Regions from separate parts of the Serratia rubidaea genome, predicted to be linked through region 3. Evidence: predicted binding sites of a transcription regulator. Region 3 holds the regulator's gene; each other region holds the start of a gene.
What was found. The regulator LexA, encoded in region 3, represses DNA repair genes until DNA is damaged. The targets are predictions, from matches to a motif close to TNCTGTATGTACATACAGNA.
Positions count from the first base shown of each region.

Region 1: umuD (translesion error-prone DNA polymerase V autoproteolytic subunit) is a predicted target of LexA. The motif match lies at 1,990-2,009, and genes of this name have one in related genera.
Region 2: I6G83_RS19350 (arabinose ABC transporter substrate-binding protein) is a predicted target of LexA. The motif match lies at 2,554-2,573, and genes of this name have one in related genera.

Region 1 is NZ_CP065640.1:3,508,864-3,514,760, forward strand. Features, by position in the region: gene rluE (23S rRNA pseudouridine(2457) synthase RluE) at 1-412, opposite strand, end outside; gene icd (NADP-dependent isocitrate dehydrogenase) at 545-1,798, shown strand; gene umuD (translesion error-prone DNA polymerase V autoproteolytic subunit) at 2,023-2,445, shown strand; gene umuC (translesion error-prone DNA polymerase V subunit UmuC) at 2,445-3,713, shown strand; gene I6G83_RS16430 (acyltransferase family protein) at 3,977-5,032, opposite strand; gene I6G83_RS16435 (hypothetical protein) at 5,592-5,831, shown strand.
Region 2 is NZ_CP065640.1:4,119,428-4,125,324, forward strand. Features, by position in the region: gene araG (L-arabinose ABC transporter ATP-binding protein AraG) at 1-1,234, opposite strand, end outside; gene I6G83_RS19350 (arabinose ABC transporter substrate-binding protein) at 1,295-2,278, opposite strand; gene I6G83_RS19355 (ribulokinase) at 2,646-4,334, shown strand; gene araA (L-arabinose isomerase) at 4,359-5,861, shown strand.
Region 3 is NZ_CP065640.1:1,039,058-1,044,954, reverse strand. Features, by position in the region: gene ubiA (4-hydroxybenzoate octaprenyltransferase) at 1-66, shown strand, start outside; gene plsB (glycerol-3-phosphate 1-O-acyltransferase PlsB) at 136-2,604, opposite strand; gene I6G83_RS04815 (diacylglycerol kinase) at 2,733-3,101, shown strand; gene lexA (transcriptional repressor LexA) at 3,210-3,818, shown strand; gene dinF (MATE family efflux transporter DinF) at 3,911-5,257, shown strand; gene zur (zinc uptake transcriptional repressor Zur) at 5,281-5,790, opposite strand.

The sequences.
Region 1 (5,897 bases), 2.5 Mb from region 3:
CGGGTTCCGCCACCCGTTCGACGCCGGCGGGCAGGGTGGGGCCGTCCTTCAGCGTCACGCCGCTGCGCAGCGGCGCCAGATCGCTCTCCTGCGGATCGCCTTCTACCTGGACGTAATAGACTTTGCCGGTGCGTTTGCCCGGCTGGGTGAGCGCCGCCTGCAGTTTACCGTCGTTGGTCAGCACCAGCAGCCCTTCGCTGTCGCGGTCCAGGCGGCCGGCGGCGTAGACGTCGTTAAAGGGAATAAATTCCTTTAGCGTGGCGCGGCCGGCTTCATCGGTGAACTGCGGCAGCACATCGAAGGGCTTGTTGAATAACACCACCCGGCGCGGCCCCGACGCCGCGGGGCGTTTGGCGCTATTCGGTCGGCTGAATCGTTTAACTTGGTGTTTTTTAACAGGGAATTTATTCATATCTATTGTACTTGCGAATGATAGGCGCATTATAACTGAATCCGTTTCGGATTGGCGCGGATTGAATATTCGAGTAGTATTGACACGCATCTTACAAAGCATTAACAAAAATTGCGCTTGAAGGAGAGGTTGATGGAAAGCAAAGTAGTTGTTCCGGCAGAAGGTAAAAAAATTACGGTCGATGCCCAGGGTAAACTGGTTGTTCCGCATAACCCGATCATTCCGTTCATCGAAGGCGACGGTATCGGCGTTGACGTGACCCCTGCCATGATTAATGTGGTTAATGCTGCAGTTGAGAAGGCTTACCACGGCGAGCGTAAAATCTCCTGGATGGAAATCTACACCGGCGAAAAATCTACCCACGTTTACGGGAAAGACGTGTGGCTGCCGGAAGAAACTCTGGACCTGATCCGCGATTACCGCGTTGCCATCAAAGGCCCACTGACCACCCCGGTCGGCGGCGGTATCCGTTCTCTGAACGTTGCCCTGCGTCAGCAGCTGGATCTGTATGTCTGCCTGCGCCCGGTGCGTTACTACCAGGGCACCCCTAGCCCGGTTAAACACCCAGAACTGACCGATATGGTGATCTTCCGCGAAAACGCCGAAGACATCTACGCCGGTATCGAGTGGAAAGCCGGCTCTGCCGAAGCGGATAAAGTGATCAAATTCCTGCGCGACGAGATGGGCGTGCAGAAAATCCGTTTCCCAGAGCAGTGCGGCATCGGCGTGAAGCCATGTTCAGAAGAAGGCACCAAGCGTCTGGTGCGTGCGGCGATCGAATATGCGATCGTCAACGACCGTGACTCTGTGACTCTGGTTCACAAAGGCAACATCATGAAGTTCACCGAAGGTGCCTTCAAAGACTGGGGCTACGAACTGGCGCGCGAAGAGTTCGGCGGCGAACTGATTGACGGCGGCCCGTGGCTGAAAATCAAAAACCCGAACACCGGTAAAGAGATCGTGGTTAAAGACGTGATCGCCGACGCCTTCCTGCAGCAGATCCTGCTGCGTCCGGCGGAGTACGACGTGATCGCCTGTATGAACCTGAACGGCGACTACATCTCTGACGCACTGGCTGCGCAGGTTGGCGGCATCGGCATCGCGCCGGGCGCCAACATCGGCGACGAGTGCGCGCTGTTCGAAGCTACCCACGGCACCGCACCAAAATATGCCGGCCAGGACAAAGTGAACCCAGGTTCCGTTATCCTGTCTGCAGAAATGATGCTGCGTCACCTGGGCTGGTTCGAAGCGGCTGACCTGATCGTTAAAGGCATGGAAGGCGCCATTGCCGCCAAGACCGTGACCTATGACTTCGAACGCCTGATGGAAGGCGCTAAGCTGCTGAAATGTTCAGAGTTTGGCGACGCTATCGTCGAACACATGTAATGTGTTGAGCGTTTGATTGAAAACGGGAGCCTGAGTGCTCCCGTTTTTTATGCCCATTGCAACGTTATGGGGTCAGTCCGAGATGGCGATAGAACCTCATATTCATCCATAAAATCTATCTTTCTTTACCGATCAATACCCTACAATTCTAAGTAATATCCGAACTTCCCTCCGTTAAAATCTTGCGCTTATACTGTATAAAAACACAGTATCAAGGCAACATTATGACTCTCTTTTTTCCAACGCCAACCCCGGTAAAACTTGAACTACCGCTGTTCTCTGACAAAGTGCCCGCTGGTTTTCCCAGCCCCGCCGCGGATTACGTCAGCTCGCGCATCGATCTGAACGAATACTGTATCAGCCATCCTAATGCGACATATTTTCTCTATGCGACCGGCGACTCGATGCTTGAGGCGGGGATCACTGAAGGCTCGATGCTGGTTGTCGATCGCAGCATTGCTCCGGCACATGGCGATATCGTTATCGCGAGTATTGCCGGGGAGTTCACGGTAAAGCGTCTTTGTTTGCATCCGCGCGCCCAGTTGGAGCCGATGAATGCAAAGTATGAGCCGATCGTTCTACAGGATGACGGGGATAGCCTGGAGGTGGTGGGGGTTGTCGTGTCTTCGATTACGAGGCTCAAATAATGTACGCGCTTGCGGATGTGAACAGCTTTTACGCGAGCTGCGAAACGCTGTGGCGCCCGGACCTGCGCGGCCGTCCGGTCGTCGTACTCTCAAATAATGACGGCTGCGTGGTGGCCAGAAGCGAAGAGGCAAAGGCTCTCGGCATTAAAATGGGAGTGCCTTACTTCAAGGTTAAGCACCCTTTTGAGCGTGCTGGCGGCATCGCCTTCAGCAGCAATTATGAGCTGTACGCTGATATGTCGATGCGCGTGATGTCTGTACTGGAAGAGATGGCGCCGCGCGTTGAGATTTACTCAATTGATGAGAGCTTTATGGATCTGACCGGCGTGCGTCGCTGCGTTGAACTGGAAAACTTCGGCCGCCAGGTGAGGGCGAGAGTGCTGCGCGATACCGGCCTGACGGTGGGTATCGGCATTGCCCCAACCAAGACGCTGGCAAAATTGGCCAACCATGCGGCGAAAAAGTATCCGGGGACCGGGGGCGTGGTGGATCTGTCCAGTGCCGGACGCCAACGCAAACTGATGGGGCTGGTGCCTGTCGCAGAGGTGTGGGGCATCGGCCGGCGGCTAGCGAAAAAGCTGCAGATCATGGGGATCGACACGGCGCTGCAGTTAGCCGATACCAGCACGGCAATGATACGAAAGCATTTTAGCGTGGTGATAGAAAAAACGGTGCGTGAGCTGCGCGGCGAACCGTGCCTGGAGCTTGAAGAATTTGCGCCAACGAAGCAGCAGATCCTCTGCTCGCGTTCGTTTGGCGAGCGCATCACCGAATATGACGATATGCGCCAGGCTATCTGCATGTACGCGACGCGGGCGGCAGAAAAACTCCGTAAGGAGCATCAGTACTGCATGCACATCAGCGCCTGGCTCAAAACCAGTCCGTTCGCCATCAATGAGCAATACTACGGTAATTCGGCAAGTATAAAATTGAGCACGCCAACGCAAGATAGCCGCGACATTATCGCAGCGGCCGTGCGCTGCTTTGACGCTATTTGGCAGCCCGGGCATCGCTATCAAAAAGCGGGCGTTATGCTGCAGAACTTCTTCTGCCATGGCGTTGCACAGCTCGGATTGTTCGATGAGTACCAGCCGAGGCATAACAGTGAGCAACTGATGAGCGTTCTGGATCGGATCAATAATTCCGGGAGAGCCACGTTATGGTTCGCCGGTCAGGGCACGCAACAAGCGTGGTCGATGAAGCGCGAAATGCTGTCGCCGGCGTACACGACGCGAGTGAGCGATTTGCCACGGGCAAGAGTGTGCTAGAGCGAGTGAATATTGGTTATCAAAATCTCTGAAGATGTTTAAAACTCGGTGGGTTAAAAATGGGCGGAATGTGGGTTGGCTGGCTGGGTGGAAAGAGAAAAAAATATAATTTAAGTCAAACTATTATTGGTTTTTAGTCTTCGTTGGAGAAGATGGCAACCCGGAAATGGCTTGCTTACGTCTCGGTGACATGCTCTGGTGGAGTGTTAGTGTTGTGAGAGTTAGTGGCGGGATCCCGCCACTAACGTACGCTGTTTGCAATGTTAAGCTCTAGAGTTTAGAAATCCTAGAACTTTTCTCTCGACAAAAATATGAACTAAAATTCCCACAGTGGTACACGTGATGCAGGAAAAAATAACGATAATAGAAAGAGGTATTGATTGAATTATTTCAATCCGCTTCATTATGAATTTTATCACACCGATAGTAAGGAAGTGCGAAAGATATGTTACGTATGATGCATTTCCAATTAACTCAATTGATGTGCTAACAATGGGGTTCTTAGGCCTCCCTGTATTGAATAGGGCAAGGAAGAGAATCAGAGATGGAATTCCAAAATAAATGAAACGACCATTTCCGCGAAACTCACTTATATCATAAGGAAAATTGAATGGTATCGTCAGAATGGACGTTATGGATAACAAAACTAAAAAGTAAGACAGTGGTTTATTTACTCTCAAACCATTTTCACTGTGCATAAATACTGAGCACAGCAATACCCCAAATAAAAACTCAAGAGGAAGTGTTGATAAAAAATATTCTGATATATATTCCCCTTGGTATACTGTGTGAGATATAGACCATAGTGCTAGAGAGACACATATCAATGCTAAGCCATATCTTCTTGGGAAGATCATCGCTATTGCAAATATGAGGTAGAAAACAACTTCATATGATAACGTCCATGCAACCGCAAGAATAAGCGTGACATCTCCATTATCCATTTGTGAGGGGATGAAAAATAACGATGAAAGCAGCAGGCTATTGCTATATTTTAAGCTAAAGAATAACGATGGTATTGCAATAAGGATACCGGTTGTTATTAATGTGAAAATAACATACATGGGATATATTCTGATGGTTCTTTTTTTAAAGAACTTGCGAATATTTGCCATTCCCCCACCGAAATCATTCCAGTGTGCGTATGTTATTATAAAACCACTTATTATAAAGAATATATCCACCCCAGAGTTTGTTAGAATAACTAGCGGGCTGATGCTGTGGCCAAAAGATAACATTGCTGATGAATGAACAATCAAAACAAGAGAGGCAGCAATGGCCCTAAGTCCTGTGATTCCAAAAAAAATATTTTTCTTCATTTTTAATATCCATGTTTCCCTCAGCGGGATATTTTTGTTCCAGACTGGCTTCCAGTGGTGTGTAGTTCATAAAAGGTAACCATATTTTTGGTGTGGGATATTAACATTTGTCAGGGTTATGGCAAGCATTAGTAATTATTCATAAGTGAATTTAAATTACCATTTGATTTTAGCGGTTGTCTTATTATCAATCATTGATTGACCAAAACGTTAAAAATAGGGCTATAACAGCACCGTCAAGTGCGTGATCTATGACTTGAAAAGCTTTATGGAAGACGCCAATATGCTTAAATATTAATATTTTGCGCTAAAATAATTAAGTATGTTTAATCTGTTTGGCGTATTAATTCTCTTGTCGTCACACCTTTCACTAAATGTACAAAAAAACGTCACCTTTGCGTTGTCATAGTGTTGTAGGCGCCTCTCTATGATAGATGTGATTGAATATTTATTGTCATTTTTGTAAATGATGTGTGAGGAAACTAACAACATAAGATAGTTGTGGACGTTGCTGTGAAACGCTAAGAATAGTGTTCGACATACAAAGGAGAGAATGAAAATGAAAAAAATTACTACGAATGAACTTCTGGATACTTATGTTTTTACTGGAGAAAAACCTTCGCGTGTAAAATATGAGGTATATGACAACTACAGCGAGTTGACAGCGGATGTGACTGTATATCGTATCGACCCTGTAGGGATAGCGTCTCGTGATATTATTTTATTAGCTACATCTCGAGAACACCCTGATCTTGCTTTTGATGAAGTAAAGAGTCATTTCGAGAAAAAGTATGCCTAATGAGTATTCATACAGTGAGTAAACCCACTATTTGGTGGGTTTTTTACTTTTGCTATTTTTAATGAA
Region 2 (5,897 bases), 1.9 Mb from region 3:
GGCCGAGGATCGCCTTCTGCTGGTTGCCGCCGGAGAGGTTCATAATCAGCTGCTCGGCGCTGGGGGTTTTGATATTGAGCGCGCGGATATGCTGCTGCGCGTTGCGGTTTTCCCAGGCGTTGTCGATCAGGCAGCCCGCCCGCAGGCTTTTGCGCCGCGCGCTGATATTGATATTGTCGCGCACCGAGTGCACCGGGATGATGCCGTCGGCCTTGCGGTCCTCCGGGCACAGCATGATGCCGGCGCGGATGGCGTCGATCGGCGAGCGGATCGTCAGCGGCGCGCCGTCCAGCGTCAGCCGGCCGCCGCCGACCCGCGTGGCGCCGAAGATGCCCTTCATCAGCTCGCTGCGCCCGGCGCCCACCAGCCCGAACAGGCCGACGATTTCGCCGGCGCGCACGCTGAGGCTGATCGGCGTTTTCACCCCGGGCGCCTGCAGGTTGTCCAGCTGCAACCGCACCGGGCCGTGCTCGCGCGGTTGGTAGCCATAAATATCCCCCAGTTCGCGGCCGACCATCGCCTGCACCAGCCGCTCGTGATCCACCTGGCTCATATCGTCGAAGGTGCGCACGTAGCGCCCGTCTTTAAATACCGTGATGGCGTCGCTGAGGGCGAAAATCTCCTCCATGCGGTGGGAGACGTACAGAATCACCCGTCCTTCGGCGCGCAGTTCGCGAATCACCCGGAACAGGTGTTCAATCTCGCGCGCCGACAGCGAGCTGGTCGGTTCATCGAAGGCGATAATCTTGGCGTTGCGCGCCAGCGCCTTGGCGATTTCCACCATCTGCCACTGGCCGATGGAGAGGTATTTCAGCGGCGTGTCCGGATCGATATCCAGCCCGAGATGCTCCAGCTGCAGCCGCGCCTCATAGCGCAGCAGTTTGCGATCCACCAGGCCGCGCTTGCTGGGCAGCTGCCCCAGATAAATATTCTCGGCCACCGTCATTTCCGGCACCAAATGCAGCTCCTGGTAGATAATCGCCACGCCGGCGTCCAGCGCCTCGGTGGTGGCGTTAAAACGCACCGGCTGCCCCTGCAGCAGGATGTCCCCCTGGCTGGGGGCATAGTTGCCGCTGAGGATCTTCAGCAGCGTGGATTTGCCGGCGCCGTTCTCTCCCATCAGCGCATGAATCTGCCCGGCCTGACAGCTAAAACTGATATCGTCCAGCGCCTTGACGCCGGGGAAGGTTTTGCCGATGCCGCGGAAGGCCAGATAAGGCGTGCTGGCGGTCATAATGCGTTCCTCATGGCTTGCGAAAACACGCCGCCCGGCGCAGGCCGGACGGCTCAGGGGTTACATCAGGCCTTTTTTCTGCAGTTCGGTTTTAAAGTTGTCGCGGGTGATCAGCACCACGTCGGTCACTTCGGTAAATTTCTGCGGTTCGACATCTTTCGCCACCCAGTCATGCAGCATCTGGATGCTCTTGTAGCCGTGAATATCCGGGCTTGGCAGCAGCGAGCCGTAGAAGCCGGTGGCCTGCGCCTTGGACAGTTCGCTGACCGCATCAACGCCGTTGATGCCGATGCCGATCACGTCCGCCGCCTTGAAGCCCTGGCCTTCGGTGGCGCGCACGCCGCCCAGCACGGTGTTGTCGTTCATGCCGATAATCAGCCAGTGTTTCACGTTCGGATGCTGCACCAGCATGGAGTTGGCGGCGTCAAAGGCGCCGGGAATATCGTTGGATTTGGTGGGCACCTGATAGATCTGCTTTTCCGGGAAGCCGGCGGCCTTCAGCGCGTCCATCGAGCCGGTGGTGCGGCGGCGCGCGGTATCCAGCTCATTGGCGGTAATCGCCATCACGCCGGTCTCCGCCGCGTTCCAGCCGCGCTTGTTCATCTCCTTCCACAGCTCCTGCCCCTGACGTTCGCCGATTTTACTGGCGGCCATCATCACCAGCGGCACGCTGTCCATCGGCTTGCCTTTGGCGGTCACAAACTGATCGTCGACGGCGATCACTTTCAGGTCATAGCTGCGCGCCTTGGCGACGATCGCCGAACCGAGTTTCGGATCCGGCGTACAGATGACAAATCCCTTGGCGCCGCTGGCGGCCAGGCTGTCGATGGCGTTCAGGGTTTTCTCGCCGTCCGGCACCGCGATTTTTATCACCTCGAAGCCCAGGTCTTTGCCGGCCTTATCGGCAAATTTCCATTCGGTCTGGAACCACGGCTCCTCCGGCTGCTTGACCAGAAAACCCAGTTTCATGGTTTCGGCAATAGCTGATTGTGACATAACCGCCGCCAGTCCTATCGCCGCCAGCGCCTTAGTGAATTTATGCATAGTGCTCTCCGCTGTGTGGTTCTCCCCGGCGCTGAAAATCTCGCGCAGTGAAAACGTTCTCATTAGGGTATGTTCGGTTACCGTGTCGGTAAGGCGCTTATTGGCGCGCCCTGCCCGACGTCGGCATGCAGACCGGGTAAGTTTTAGCGGTTATTTGTTAATTAAATGTAGAGCGCTATCACATCCAGAGATAACAGCAGGTAAGTCCATATATTTAGCCAATTCGGTCTGCCGCCAACTTTTGATAGCCATCACAAAATCGCTGCGGGAAGCAGAATTGTGCATACATCCAGCCAACGTATCCTCATCGCCCCGCCCGGCGCGCTCTTATGGTGATAGCCGTCCTTTTTAATCAGGAGTCTCTATCATGACGGCAGACGCAATCGCCCTGGGACTGGACTTCGGCAGCGACTCGGTGCGCGTATTGGCGGTGGATTGCCGCAGCGGCGAAGAACTGGATACCGAAGTGGCCTACTACCCGCGCTGGCAGCGCGGCGACTACTGCGACGCGGCGCAGAATCAGTTCCGCCATCATCCGCGCGACTATATTGACGCCATGGAACAGGCGATCGTCGCGCTGGTGCAGCGCATGACGCCGCATCAGCGCCAGAGCGTGGTCGGCATCGGCGTCGACTCCACCGGCTCCACCCCGGCGCCGATCGATGAGCACGGCCAGGTGCTGGCGCTGCAGCCGGAGTTCGCCGATAACCCGAACGCCATGTTTGTGCTGTGGAAGGACCATACGGCGATCGATGAAGCGGAAGCGATCAACCGCCTGTGCCGCAGCGGCGAGTTTACCGATTACACCCGCTATATCGGCGGCGTGTACTCATCCGAGTGGTTCTGGGCCAAGATCCTGCACGTCTCGCGTCAGGATGCGGCGGTGCGCCGGGCGGCGGTCTCCTGGGTGGAACTGTGCGACTGGGTGCCGGCGCTGTTGTCCGGCACCACGGCGCCGCAGCGGCTGATGCGCGGCCGCTGCAGCGTCGGCCACAAGACGCTGTGGCATCCGGACTGGGGCGGACTGCCGCCGCGGGCGTTCTTCGCCGCGCTGGATCCGCTGCTGGTCGACGATCTGCCCTATCCGCTGTTTGAGGCCAGCCAGACCGCCGAGCAGCCGGTCGGCACGCTGAGCGCCGAGTGGGCGCAGCGGCTCGGCCTGTCGCCGCAGGTGGTGCTGTCCGGCGGCGCGTTCGACTGCCATATGGGCGCGGTCGGCGCCGGTGCCCGCCCTCATACGCTGGTCAAAGTGATTGGCACTTCCACCTGCGACATTTTGCTGGCCGAGCGCCAGCGCGTCGGCACGCGGGCGATCGCCGGCATCTGCGGCCAGGTCGACGGCAGCGTGGTGCCCGGCCTGATCGGCATGGAGGCGGGCCAGTCGGCGTTCGGCGATATGTACGCCTGGTTCGGCCGCCTGCTCAGTTGGCCGCTGCGCGAAGCCGCCCGCAGCCGGCCGGAACTGCAGCCGCAGCTGGCGCAGATTGAGCAGCAGCTGCTGACAACGCTGACCGACGCCTGGGCCGCCAATCCCTCGCTGGAACATCTGCCGGTGGTGCTGGACTGGTTCAACGGCCGCCGCACGCCGTACGCCAATCAGCGCCTGCAGGGAGTGATCGGCGATCTTAATCTCGGCACCGACGCCCCGACGCTGTTCGGCGGCCTGGTCGCCGCCACCGCCTTCGGCGCGCGCGCCATTATGGAGTGCTTTGAGCAGCAGGATATTCCGGTGGAGAACGTGCTGGCGCTGGGCGGCATCGCGCGTAAATCGCCGACCATCATGCAGGCCTGCGCCGACGTGATGAACCGCCCGCTGCAGATTGTCGCCTCCGATCAGTGCTGCGCGCTGGGGGCGGCGATTTTCGCCGCCGTCGCCGCCGGCCGGCACGCCGATATCCCGACGGCGCAGCGCCATATGGCCTGCGGTCTGGAGCGCACCCTGCAGCCCGACCCGCAGCGCGTAGCGCGCTACCAACAGCTTTATCAACGCTATCAACAGTGGTGTCAGGCCGCCGAACCGCGCTATGCCGCGCCGAGTACTGACCACGCCCAATAACCGCCAATCGACCTGGAGTTTCTGATGGACGTATTTACACAACGCGAAGTCTGGTTTGTCATCGGCAGCCAGCATCTGTATGGCCCGCAAACCCTGCAGCAGGTGAAACAACACGCCGAACAGGTGGTTAACGGCCTTAATCAGGAGGCCGGCCTGCCGGTCAAACTGGTGCTCAAGCCGCTGGTCACCACGCCGGATGAAATCAGCGCCGTCTGCCGCGACGCCAACTATCAGCCGGCGTGTATCGGCATTATCACCTGGCTGCACACCTTCTCGCCGGCCAAGATGTGGATCGCCGGCCTGTCGGTTCTCAGCAAGCCGCTGCTGCAGTTCCATACCCAGTTCAACGCCGCCGTGCCGTGGGACAGTATGGATATGGACTTTATGAACCTGAACCAGACCGCGCACGGCGGCCGCGAGTTCGGTTTTATCGGCGCGCGCATGCGTCAGCAGCACAGCGTTATCACCGGCCATTGGCAGGATCGGCAGGCCCAGCAGCGCATTGCACAGTGGATGCGCGTCGCCGTCGCGCGTCAGGAGAGCCGGCAGCTGAAGGTGGCGCGCTTCGGCGACAATATGCGCCAGGTGGCCGTCACCGAGGGCGACAAGGTCGGCGCGCAGATTCAGTTCGGCTATGAGGTTAACGCCTACGGCATCGGCGATCTGGTCAGCGTGATTAATGAGGTCGGCAGCGGCGAGGTGGATGCGCTGATCGACGACTATGAAGCCAGCTACACGCTGAGCGACGCGGTCGCCCTGCACGGCGCCAAACGGCAGAACCTGCTGGACGCCGCGCGCATCGAACTGGGGATGCAACGCTTCCTGCAACAGGGCGGCTATCACGCCTTCACCACCAACTTCGAAGACCTGCACGGCATGCAGCAGCTGCCGGGGCTGGCGGTACAGCGTCTGATGCAGCAAGGCTACGGCTTCGGCGGCGAAGGCGACTGGAAGACCGCCGCGCTGCTGCGCATTCTGAAGGTGATGGCCAGCGGCCTGGAAGGCGGCACCTCGTTTATGGAGGATTACACCTATCACTTCCAGCCGGGCAATGATTTGGTGATCGGCTCTCATATGCTGGAGGTCTGCCCGTCGATCGCCGAACAAAAGCCGCTGCTGGACGTACAGCCGCTCGGCATCGGCGGCAAGGCCGACCCGGCGCGGCTGATTTTCTCCACCCCGGCGGGGCCGGCGGTAAACGCCAGCCTGATCGATATGGGCGATCGCTTCCGCCTGCTGGTGAATCAGGTTGATACCGTTGAACAGCCGCATCCGCTGCCGAAGCTGCCGGTGGCGCGCGCCATCTGGCGGGCGCAGCCGTCGCTCGCCACCGCCGCCGAAGCCTGGATCCTCGGCGGCGGCGCACACCATACGGTGTTCTCACAGGCGCTGAATGCCGACTATCTGCGGCTGTATGCGGAGATGCACAATATTGAGTTTCTGCTGATTGATAATGAGACGACGCTGCCGGCCTTTAAGGATGCGCTGCGCTGGAACGAGGTGTATTACCAACTGAACCGCCGGTAATGCGCTGAGGCTGCGGCCCCACTCAGGGCCGCGCTG
Region 3 (5,897 bases):
GCCTTCCTGCACAACAACTACGTGGGGCTGGTGGTGTTTATCGGCGTGGCGCTGAGCTTTATCTGATGAGGCGGCGGCAACGCGCATAAAAAAGGCACCCGATTGATGGGTGCCTTTTTCGTTATGGCGGGCGGGTTATCCGGCGCTGTTGCCGTCTGCTTCCGCCTTGGCCGGCAGCGCTTCAGGCTCCGCCGGCGTGCTGACGCTTTCAATCGTCAGCTTGATCTCCGGGGTGATCAGGTCGCTCAGCATGGTGTAAACCTCCATGGTGTGCTCGCGGATCGCATCGCCGATATCGTTGATATAGCCCTCTTCACGCAGCGTCGCCACCAGAGTGGAGAACACCGCCTTGTCGAAGAACTCCGGCGCGTTGATGCCGTGCAGCACCGACAGGCGCTGGGCCATAATCCGGCTCTCTTTTTCCAGCGCGCCGCGGTTGATGCTCGGGTTGGCGCTGAGGAGCGACATGGTGATGGCGTAGCGCTGCAGGGTTTCGCGCACGCCGGCAGCCAGCAGCTGCAGCGGACGGATGCGCCCGGCGTTGAGCGACAGCTCGTCGCCGTCGACGCAAATCAGCGCCTGACGCGCCATTTCGTCGGTCAGCGTTTGTAGCACCTCCGGCAGCTGTTCCTTGTCGTAGTGCAGGAACAGCTCGGCCTTCAGCATCGGATAAATCAGGCCGATCTGGCGCAGCAGCTCGGCGCGTGAGACGTGGCGGTGATGCATCACAATGCTGGCGATCAGCGACGGCAGCACCAGCAGGTGGTGAATGTTATTACGGTAATAGGTCATCAGCACCGCCTGCTCGCGCGGCAGAATGATGATATCGCCGATATTGTCCTGCTCCACCTCGAACTTATCCATATTGAGCGCGTGGTCCAGCAGCTCGCCCGGCGTATGGTCCGGCACCGTCACGTCGTCGGCGTACGGCGCGTTGCGCATCAGCTGCAGGTAGCAGTCCAGCTGCTCGATCAGCTGCTCGCGGGTCAGCGAACGCTGGCGCGAGGCCAGCAGCGCGGTTGAACACAGGTTCATGGCGTTGGCGGCGGCGGCGTTGTTGATGCGCACCATGATCTTGCCGGCCAGATCGTTCACCGTCGGCGTCAGCCAGCTCGGGCGCTGCGCTTCGATCGGGTCGATGGACTCGCGCCACTGCGGCACGTGCTGGTTCAGGTAGGCGGTCAGCGGCAGCGGTTCGCCGAAGTTGACATAGCCCTGGCCCAGATTGCGCAGCTTGCGCAGGCCGCGCATCATCTGCAGCAGGCTCTCTTTCTCTTTGGTCGCGCCGCGCAGCTCTTTGGCGTAGGTGCCCACTTCCATCACGTGCTCGTAGCCGATGTAGATCGGCACCAGGGTGATCGGCCGGGTGCCGCCGCGCAGCATTGCCTGAATGGTCATCGACAGGGTGCCGGTTTTCGGCTCCAGCAGACGCCCGGTGCGCGAACGGCCGCCTTCGACGAAGTACTCCACCGAGTAGCCGCGGGTAAACAGCTCGCCGAGGTATTCGCGGAACACCGTGGAGTAGAGCTTGTTGCCCTTGAAGGTGCGGCGGATAAAGAACGCCCCCAGCCGGCGGAAAATCGGCCCGGCCGGCCAGAAGTTCAGGTTGATGCCGGCGGCGATATGCGGCGGCACCAGGCCCTGGTGATACAGCACGTAGGACAGCAGCAGATAGTCCATATGGCTGCGGTGGCAGGGCACGTAGACGATTTCGTGGCCGTCCTGCGCCAGCTGACGCACGCGCTCGGCGTTGGTGACGTTGATGCCCTGATACAGCCGGTTCCAGGTCCAGCTCAGCACGCGGTCCGACAGGCGGACGGTTTCGTAGGAGAAGTCGGCGGCGATCTCTTCCATCAGCGCGATGGCGTTCTGCTGCGCCTTCTCGTGGGAGATCTTCTTGCTGCGCGCTTCGTCTTCCACCGCTTTTTCAATCGCCTTGGAGGCCAGCAGCTTATTGAACAGATCCTGCCGCGCCGGCAGGCTCGGGCCTACCGCCGCCAGACGCTGGCGTGAGAAGTGCATGCGCGCGACGCGCGCCAGCTTCTGCGCGATAATTTTATCGGTGCCGTGCTCGGTCGCCATCTTGCGCAGCGACACGGTGTTGGAGAAGCGCACGAAGCTGTCGCGTCCCAGCCACAAAATGGCGAAGAATTTCTGCACGCCGTTCAGCAGGCGCAGATGCGGGGTGCCCTGGCCTTCGCGCCCCGGAGAGCGGCCGAACATCACCGACGCCGGCAGCATCTGGATATCCAGCCCCGGGTTATTGCGGTGCAGGTCCAGATAGTCGTGGAACAGTTTTACCGACTCTTCCTTCGGCGTGTAATAGCGGAAGACGCGCGGGCCGTCGTGAATAAACACGTAGCTTGGCAATACCGCACCGTCGATCTCCAGCGGGTCGAGCGGGTCGGGCAGATCCTGCGCCAGGCACTGGGTGCGCAGCGTCAGCAAGTCCGCCTTGGAATGGTAAGGTAAAACGTACAAAATCGGTCGTGAGGGATCGAGCCCCAGCTCCGTGACCGGATCTGCGGGGATAGCTTTGCTTCTTACCAGCAGTTTAAGTGGTAGATTCAATAATTTATAATAAATTTTACGCCAACCTGACATAACTATGTGAAGCCTCTTGTTAGCAATGCGCCGCAAGCATACCAGAAAGCGGGTGACAGATCTGTGGTGTTAAAGACCCCCGAACCGTTAAAATTATGACTTACCTCTTGTAAAAGGCACACAGCAAAATGGCAAATCAGACGACCGGCTTGACCCGCATCATCAAAGCGGCGGGTTATTCATATAAAGGATTAACGGCGGCGTGGCGCAATGAGGCGGCGTTCCGCCAGGAAGCGGTGGCGGCGGCGGTCGCCGTCATTGTGGCGCTGTGGCTGGACGTCGACGCCGTGGCGCGTATTTTACTGATTGGCTCGGTGCTGCTGGTGCTGATTGTCGAGGTGCTCAACAGCGCCATCGAGGCGATTGTCGACCGCGTCGGCACCGACTTCCACGAGCTGTCCGGCCGCGCCAAGGATATGGGGTCGGCGGCGGTGTCGCTGAGCATTATCCTGGCGCTGCTGGTCTGGGTAACGCTGCTGTGGCGGCATTTCGCCTGATTTGCGCAGCGGCGCGCTAATCCCTGATTTTTATTCATTCTCCGGTTCCCAATCCGCGTTCACCTGTATATACTCACAGCAAGACTGTATAAACAAACAGGGGGCGGAATGAAAGCACTAACTACCAGACAGCAAGAGGTCTACGATCTGATTCGCGAGCATATCTCGCAAACCGGCATGCCGCCAACGCGCGCCGAGATCGCATTGCGTCTGGGGTTCCGCTCGCCGAACGCCGCCGAAGAACACCTGAAGGCGCTGGCCCGCAAGGGCGTGATCGAAATCGTCTCCGGCGCTTCGCGCGGCATCCGCCTGCTGATGGAAGACGAAGACGGCCTGCCGCTGATCGGCCGGGTCGCCGCCGGTGAACCGCTGCTGGCGCAGCAGCATATCGAAGGGCACTACAAGGTGGATCCGTCGCTGTTTAAACCAAATGCGGATTTCCTGCTGCGGGTCAACGGCATGTCGATGCGCGATATCGGCATTCTGGACGGCGACCTGCTGGCGGTGCATAAAACGCAGGACGTGCGCAACGGCCAGGTGGTGGTGGCGCGCATCGAAGACGAAGTGACGGTGAAGCGTTTGAAGCGCAACGGCAATATGGTTGAGCTGCTGCCGGAAAACAGCGAGTTCACGCCGATCAAGGTTGACCTGCGCGAGCAGAACTTCACCATTGAAGGGCTGGCCGTCGGCGTTATCCGCAACGGTGACTGGATCTAAACCGCATCCCCCGCGTTTAATCGCCCCGGCCACGTCCGGGGCGATGTTATTTCTTATCTGACTCCTCTTTTCAGCTACGGGAACATATGACTATGCGCCTGCTTGCCTCCTTGACCAGCGACACGGATAAAGCCCTGTGGCGTTTGGCGCTGCCGATGATCTTCTCCAACATTACCGTGCCGCTGCTGGGGCTGGTGGATACCGCGGTGATCGGCCACCTCGACAGCCCGGTCTATCTGGGCGGCGTGGCGGTGGGGGCGATGGTCACCAGCTTCCTGTTTATGCTGCTGCTGTTCCTGCGTATGAGCACCACCGGGCTGACGGCGCAGGCGCTGGGGGCGCAGAACCCGCAGGCGCTGGCGCGCGCCTTTATGCAGCCGCTGCTGCTGGCGCTGCTGGCCGGGCTGGCGATTGTGCTGCTGCGCCATCCGCTGATCGACCTCGCGCTGCAGATCGTCGGCGGCGACGGCGAGGTGCTGACGCAGGCGCGGGCGTTTCTGGAAATCCGCTGGCTCAGCGCGCCGGCGGCGCTGGCGAACATGGTGCTGCTGGGCTGGCTGCTGGGCGTGCAGTACGTGCGCGCGCCGGTGATCCTGCTGATTGTCGGCAACCTGCTGAATATCGTGCTGGATCTGTGGCTGGTGATGGGGCTGGGCTGGAACGTGCAGGGCGCGGCTACGGCCACCGCGCTGTCGGAATATGCCACCCTGCTGCTCGGGCTGTGGCTTAGCTGGCGCGTGATGCGCATGCGCGGTATTTCACCGCCGATGCTGCGCCACGCCTGGCGCGGCAACGTACGCCGCTTGCTGGCGCTCAACCGCGATATCATGCTGCGCTCTCTGCTGTTGCAGCTGTGCTTCGCTTCGCTGACCATTTTCGCCGCCCGGCTGGGCAGCGAGGTGGTGGCGGTCAACGCGGTGCTGATGAACCTGCTGACCTTTACCGCCTACGCGTTGGACGGCTTCGCCTATGCGGTTGAGGCGCACTCCGGCCATGCCTACGGCGCGCGCGACGACAGCCAGCTGCGTCTGGTGTGGCGCGCCGCCTGTCGTCAGTCCTGTCTGGTGGCGCTGGGCTTTGCGCTGGTGTACGCCTGTGCGGGGCAGCAGATCGTCAATATGCTGACCTCCCTGCCGGAGCTGCGCGCGCTGGCGGCCGGCTATCTGCCGTGGCAGGTGGTGCTGCCGCTGGTTGGCGTCTGGTGCTACCTGCTGGACGGCATGTTTATCGGCGCGACGCGCGGCGCCGAGATGCGTAACAGCATGGCGGTGGCGGCGGCGGGCTACGGCCTGACGCTGCTGAGTTTACCGCTGCTGGGTAACCACGGGCTGTGGCTGGCGCTGTGCGTATTTCTGGGGCTGCGCGGCGTATCGCTCGGCTGGATCTGGCACCGGCACCGGGTCAACGGCACCTGGTTTGCGCAGGGAAAGGCGGCTTAACGCGCGTTAAGCCGCGGGGCGGGTTACTTCTTTTTCACCACGATGCTGTGGTCGTGGTCGCAGTCATGCTGGCTGTCGCAGGCTTCCACCTCCACGCAGCCGGCGCACAGGCCGTGCGCTTCCACCACGCTGTGGCGCAGCGCAAAGCCGGATTCCTGCGCCAGCTTCTGCAGCGTCTCTTCCACGCCTTCCGTCGGGCGCTCGGTGACCTGGCCGCAGCGGTCGCAGATAAACAGCGCCGAGGTATGCATCGGCTCCTCGAAGTGGTGGCACAGCACGTAGCTGTTGGCCGACTCCACGCGGTGGATAAAGCCCTGTTCCAGCAGAAAATCCAGCGCGCGATAGACCGTCGGCGGTTTGGCCTGCGGTTCCACGACGCGCAGCAGGTCGAGCAGATCGTAAGCGCTGATCGCACCGGGCTGTTGCGCCATCAGGCGTAACACTTCCAGCCGTTGCGGCGTCAGGCGCACATTGCGTTGCTGGCAGAGTCGTTCTGCCTGCGCGAGCAGCTTTTCCTGGTTGGTTGGGTTCATGGCGAATATCCCGGTACGTTAAAAATGCGATTTTACCATGTCTGCGGCAAATCACCGATAGCCGGTGGTTTTTCTTGTCGCTTCGGCCACAAAAATGGCCGTTTTTC